One region of the Achromobacter sp. KK8 genome, then DNA from elsewhere that is predicted to be linked to it. Evidence: riboswitches for the same ligand, from Rfam matches in the RefSeq annotation. Region 1 holds a riboswitch; the other holds the start of a gene.

Region 1 (3,215 bases):
GGTTCGATGGCGCCAGGGCGGCCGGCCAGGCGCCCCCTGCGGCCCGATCCTGAAGGCCGCCGCGCGCCGGGCGGCGGCATTCACGGCGCCAGCGCCTCGAGCACCCGCAGCGCCAACCGCACCCGCGCCTCGTTGGGATAGTTGCGGTTGGCCAGGATCACGATGCCGAGCTTGCGCGACGGCACGAACGCCACGTAGGCGCCAAAGCCGTTGGTGGCGCCGGTCTTGTTGACCCACACCGCCTGCTGCGGCGCCAGCGGCGGTTGCTGGGCCTTGACCGGCAGGGTCTCGAACGCGACCTGGGCGGAGTTGCCGCGCACCAGGTCGTCCACCGACACCGGGTAGCGATACTGTTCCCAGATCAGGTCCTGCGTCATCGCGCCCAACTGGTAATAGCCGGTGTGGGTCTCGGCGATGGCGCGCTGCAGCGTGGCGTCGACCGGCGCGGCGCCCAGGTTGATCTCGATGAAACGCAGCATGTCGCGGGCGCTGGACTTCACGCCGTAGGCCTCGTCGGCCAGCACGCCCGGGTTCAGGCGCACCGGCGCGTCCTGCTTGTCGTAGCCCTGGGCGTAGTCGGGCATCTTGCGCGGCGGCACTTCCAGCCAGGTGTCGCGCAGGCCCAGCTTGGGAAACAGCTGCTGCTCCATCGCCGCCACGTAGGACTCGCCCAGCGCGCGCGCCGCCACCACGCCCAGCATGCCGATGCTAGGGTTGGCATAGGTGCGCTTCGTGCCGGGCGCATACCGCGGGGTCCAGGCCTTGAGGTAGTCCATCAGTTGCGCCGTGTTCTGGACCGCGTCCGGCACCTGCAAGGGAAAGCCGCCGGCGGTGTGCGTGGCCAGGTTCACCAGCGTCAGCTTGGCGAATTCGCTGCCCTGCAGCTCGGGCACCCACTTGGCCGGACTGTCGGCCAGCGACAGGCGGCCCGTGGCCTGCGCGTAGGCGGCCAGCGTGACGGTGAAGGTCTTGCTGATCGAACCCAGTTCGAACAGGGTGTCGCTGGAAACGGCGCGGCGCGGCTGGCGCAAGGCGTCGCCATAGTTGAAGAAGCGCTGCTCGCCGTTGTGGCTGACGCCGATGGCCATGCCGTCGATGCCGTATTGGCGCATGACCTCGGCCACCGCGGCGTCGACGGCGGCGGTGGCGCGATCGGCCTTGGCGGGCGTGGATGCGGAGGCCGATGCCGTGGCTGCCTTGGCGGCGGGCGCTTGCGCAACGGCCGGGCTGGCCGAGGCGGTGCCGGCCAGGGCCAGCGCCAACGTCGTGGATAGCAGGGAAATACGGAACATTGCCGGAGCGCGCATGCGGGATCGTCCTTTCGTTTTCTGACCGGCGCGTGCCGCGCGGGTTGGCGCCCAGTGTAGAGCCTATCCGCCTCCTTCCTGGTATTAACCCTGAGTCCCGCTCGCGGCAGATTTTGGCTATTCTCACTGCGTCGATTCAAAACCCCGCAGAAGAGTCCCGTCCCCCGTGGCGGGCGCCGACGGAGCAACCGCCCCGGAAACTCTCAGGCAACAGGACTGCGCGGTCTAGACAATCTGGAGAGAGGCGCCTGGCGCCCACCGAAGGGGAACCCGCGCCCTCGCGCCCGGGTGAAGCTCTCAGGTACAGAGACAGATGGGGTGCCGCGATCATCGGATCGTGGCCACGCCATCTGGAGCCATCATGCCCCGCATCGCCATCATCGGCGCCGGTATCACCGGCGTCACGTCCGCCTACGCCTTGAGCAAACTGGGCTACGACGTCACCGTCTACGACCGTCAGCGCTATCCCGCCATGGAGACGTCCTACGCCAACGGCGGCCAGTTGTCCGCCAGCAATGCCGAAGTCTGGAACAGCGCCGCCACCATCCTGAAAGGCCTGCGCTGGCTCGGCCGCCACGACGCGCCGCTGCTGCTCAATCCGCGTCCGAGCTGGCACAAGTATTCATGGCTGGCCCAGTTCATGGGGCAGATCCGCAACTATCGCCAGAACACCATCGCCACCACGCGCATGGCGATCGAGGCGCGCCAGCACCTGTACGCCATGGCCGAGGAGGAAGGCATCGATTTCGACCTGGAGCGCCGCGGCATCCTGCACATCTACCACGATGCCGCCAGCTTCGAGACCGCGCGCCGCGCCAACGCGCTGCTGCGCGAAGGCGGGCTGGAGCGGCACGCGGTCACGCCGGAGGAAATCCGCGGCATCGAGCCGACGCTGCAAACGCCCTGCCACGGCGGCTTCTACACGCCGTCCGATGCCACCGGCGACATCCACAAGTTCACCAGCGGCCTGGCGCGGGCCTGCGCGCGCCGCGGCGTGCGCTTCGAACAGGATGCCGACATCCGCGCCATCAGCCGCGACGGCCTGCCCTACGTGCTGGACCTGGCGCGCGAGGACGGCACGCGGCGCGAACAGCACGAGACCGACGCCATCGTGGTCTGCGCCGGCGCCGCCAGCCGCCAGTTCGCGCGGCAATTGGGCGACAGGCTGAACATCTATCCGGTCAAGGGCTATTCGATCAGCGTGCACCTGGACGACGCCGCCAGCCAGGCCGCCGCGCCCAGCGTGAGCCTGCTGGACGAGGCCGCCAAGATCGTCACCAGCCGCCTGGGCGACCGTTTCCGCGTGGCCGGCACGGCCGAGTTCAACGGCTTCAACCTGGACATCCGCGCCGAACGCATCCAGCCGCTGGTGGACTGGACCCGCCGCCACTTTCCCGGCGTGCGCACGGCGCGCGTGGTGCCCTGGTGCGGGTTGCGGCCGATGATGCCCGACATGATGCCGCGCGTCGGCCCCGGCAAGCGGCCCGGCGTGTTCTACAACACCGGCCATGGGCACCTGGGCTGGACGCTGTCGGCGGCCACGGCGCAGATGCTGGCGGCGAGCGTGCGGGAAGGAGTGGGACTGTCGTGAAGCCATTGCGGCAGAGCACAGGCCGGGAGCGGGCCGGACGCGGATCGGCCCTCAATACCCCAGCAGCCGCGGCACCGAGGAGGCCAGCAGTGTCAGTCCCGAGCAGGTCAGCAGCCCCAGCACCAGGCGGCGGAACGCGACTTCCGATATGCCGATGTACAGGCGCGTGCCCAGCAGCGTGGGGATCAGCATGGCCGGCGCCACCACGGCGAACATGGGCGCCATGTCGCGCGTGACGATGCCCGTGGCCAGGTAGGTGGCCATGGTCACGGCCAGCATCGACAGATTGAAATTCTGGATCACGGCGCGCTGCGTGT
Region 2 (3,215 bases), 1.5 Mb from region 1:
CGCCAGCGCCGCGCCCGCCCTGGCCGGCTTAGCCGTTGGCCACGGCTTCGTAGCCGGCGGCGTCCAGCAGCTTGTCGGCATCGGCGGCGTTGACCGGCTTGATCTTGAAGATCCAGGCGGTGAAGGCCGATTCGTTGATCAGGTTGGGGTTGCTTTCCAGCTCGTCGTTGAACGCGACGATTTCGCCGGCCACGGGCGCGTAGATGTCGGAGGCGGCCTTGACCGACTCGACCACGCCGGCGGTCTCGCCCGCGTTCAGCTTGGCGCCGACCTTGACGTCGCCGACGAAGACCAGGTCACCCAGCTGGTCCTGGGCGGTATCGGTGATGCCGACGACGAACACGTCGCCTTCGGCTTTGACCCATTCATGGGACTCGGTGTACTTGCGATCGGTGGGCAGACTCATGGGAACTCCTGGGGGATTCGGATAAGGAAATGGTGTTGCGCGCCTCGCGCCGGCGGCCGCGCCCCGCAGGGCCGGCCACCGGCGTGAAGCTTCGAGTTTACGAGTGTTCGACGGCTTTGCCGTTACGGACAAACGGCAGCTTGCAGACCAGGGCGGGCACCCACTTGCCGCGGATGTCGACCTCGACCGTGTCGCCCGCGACCACGCCTTGCGGCAGGCGGGCAAAGCCGATCGAAACGCCCAGCGTCGGCGACATGGTGCCGCTGGTGAGTTCGCCCACGCCGTGCGCGGTGCGCACCGCCATGTGGGCGCGCATCACGCCGCGTTCCTGCAGCTTCAGGCCGACGAAGGCGGCGGGCGTGGCGAACTGCTCCAGCGCGTCGCGGCCGATGAAGCGGCGCTCGGGGTTCTTCAGGGACACCGTCCAGGTCAGCGCGGCTTCGCCGGGCTGGGTCAGTTCGTCCATGTCCTGGCCATACAGGTTCATGCCGGCTTCCAGGCGCAGCGTGTCGCGCGCGCCCAGGCCCGCCGGGCGCACGCCCTGGGCCGCCAGGTCGCGCCACAGTTGCACCGCCTCGGCGGCGGGCAGCACGATTTCAAAGCCGTCTTCGCCGGTGTAGCCGGTGCGCGCCACCAGCGTGTCGTCACCGACGCGCGCGGCCACGAACGAGGTCAGCGGCTCGCTGGCAGCCTGCCAGGCCGGGCGCGCGGCCCAGACCTTGGCGCGGGCGTTGGGGCCCTGCACGGCGATCATGGCCAGGTCGCGGCGCGGCGTGATGGTGACGTCGAACTTGCCGGCCTGCTTGACGCGCTGCATCCAGGCCATGTCCTTGTCGGCGGTGCCGGCGTTGACCACCACGCGCCATTCGTCGAGCGCGAAGAAGTACACGATCAGGTCGTCGATGACGCCGCCCTGCGGGTTCAGCATGCAGGTGTAGAGCGCCTTGCCCGGTACGGTCAGCTTGGCGACGTCGTTGGCCACCAGGCGTTGCAGGAAGGCGTAGGCGTCGGGGCCGGTGACGTCGGCGTTGAGCATGTGCGAAACGTCGAACATGCCGGCGTCCTGGCGCACCGCGTGGTGCTCTTCCAGTTGCGAGCCGTAGGCCAGGGGCATATCCCAGCCGCCGAAATCGACCATGCGGGCGCCGGAGGCGATATGTTCTTCGGCCAGCGGGGTGCGTTTGAGGGTTGCGGACATGCGCGGGTACTCCGGAGCGGCAGCGGTGCCAGGGTTACGGAATGCCGCTGGCGGACAGACGGAAAACGCCCGCGCAACGGCTGAATCTTCCGCCCCTCTGTCCTTTTGCCTGAGAGTTGCCCCGCGTGGCGGGTTTGCACCTTCGGCGCCTGGGCTGCTCGCTATGTCCCTGATTGGGCAGCGGCGCCAGGTCTCTCCAGAGTGCTGCTTTGCCGAGTCCGCGCGGTGAAAACCGGGACAGGGCAAGCATGCGCGGTATGGGATACCTGAGCGATTCCGGGCGAATTGCGCCTTCGGCGGCAGCCGCGAACGGCCGCTCTCTCCCGCAACATGCGTGACAGCGCCGAAAGCATACCGCGAAACGCGGTTCCGTTGTTGATCCGCGATCGCCGCCCGGGCGCCGCTTCAGCCCAGCGCCGTGTCCAGCAGCATCATCAGCACGAAGCCCAGCATCAGCCCGCAGGTGGCGTAGACCTCGTGCCCCTTGCGGTGCGATTCGGGGATGATTTCGTGGCTGATCACGAACAACATGGCGCCGGCGGCAAAGCCCAAGCCCCACGGCAGCAGCGCCGCCGACCAGCCCACCACGGCCGCGCCCAGCACCGCGCCCACCGGCTCGACCAGGCCCGACAGCATGCCCAGCGCCACCGCGAACGCGCGCTTGTAGCCCGCGGCGATCAACGCCACGGCCACCACCAGGCCCTCGGGGATGTCCTGGATGGCGATGCCGGTGGCCAGCGCCGTGCCGCGCACCGGATCGTTGCCGGCATAACCGACGCCGATGGCCAGGCCTTCGGGCAGGTTGTGCAGGGTGATGGCGAAGACGAACAGCCAGGTTCGGCGCAGCCGGTGGGCCTCGATGCCTTCGCGACCCTTGATGAAATGCTCATGGGGCAGCAACCGGTCCATCAGCAACAGCGCCGCCGCCCCCAGCAGGATGGCGGCGCCCACCGTCAGGCCGGCGCCCCACGGCCCCGCGCCCTGCGCCTCGGCCGCCGCGATGCCCGGCGCCACCAGCGAGAAGGCGCTGGCGGCCAGCATCACGCCGGCGCCGAAGCCGAACATGCTGTCCTGCATCTTCTGCGGGATGGTGCGCGCGAACAGGATCGGCAGCGTGCCCGCCGCGGTGGCGCCCGCGGCGACCATGCCGCCCAGCAGGGCGTCGGCCACGTGCGGCGCGTGGTCGTTGAAATAGACCCACATCTGGTGCAGGCCCAGGCAGGCGACCAGCACCGCCAGCGTCCAGACACTGACGCTGGTGGCCGCGGGCCGGATGCGATGACGGCTGAAGGTATTCATGGACCGCTGCCCCCGCGCAATGCCGGCTCAGCCCACGGCGGCGGCGTAGCGGCGCGCCACCTCGGGCCAATCGATCACATTGTAGAAGGCGCCGATGTATTCCGGGCGGCGGTTCTGGTACTTGAGATAGTAGGCGTGTTCCCACACGTCCAGGCCCAGGATCGGCGTGTTGCCCTGCATCAGCGGGCTGTCCTGGTTGGCGCTGCTTTCCACCGCCAGCTTGCCGGCGGGCGTCACGCTGAGCCAGGCCCAGCCGCTGCCGAAGCGCGTCAGCGCCGCCTTGGTGAAGGCTTCGCGGAAGGCGGCGTGTCC

The links. A riboswitch is a leader RNA that binds a small molecule or an ion and turns the genes downstream of it on or off. The one in region 1 is predicted to bind glycine.
Region 2: another riboswitch for glycine. It lies ahead of gcvT (glycine cleavage system aminomethyltransferase GcvT); the one in region 1 lies ahead of ACVN9Z_RS26305 (D-amino acid dehydrogenase).

Annotation. Positions count from the first base shown of each region.
Region 1 is NZ_CM135178.1:5,711,835-5,715,049, forward strand. It holds gene ACVN9Z_RS26295 (3-hydroxybutyryl-CoA dehydrogenase) at 1-53, shown strand, start outside; gene blaELC (ELC family class C beta-lactamase) at 81-1,307, opposite strand; glycine riboswitch at 1,445-1,536, shown strand; glycine riboswitch at 1,538-1,624, shown strand; gene ACVN9Z_RS26305 (D-amino acid dehydrogenase) at 1,669-2,898, shown strand; gene ACVN9Z_RS26310 (sulfite exporter TauE/SafE family protein) at 2,950-3,215, opposite strand, start outside.
Region 2 is NZ_CM135178.1:809,684-812,898, forward strand. It holds gene gcvH (glycine cleavage system protein GcvH) at 29-406, opposite strand; gene gcvT (glycine cleavage system aminomethyltransferase GcvT) at 504-1,604, opposite strand; glycine riboswitch at 1,692-1,814, opposite strand; glycine riboswitch at 1,848-1,940, opposite strand; gene ACVN9Z_RS03750 (ZIP family metal transporter) at 2,010-2,903, opposite strand; gene ACVN9Z_RS03755 (superoxide dismutase) at 2,931-3,215, opposite strand, start outside.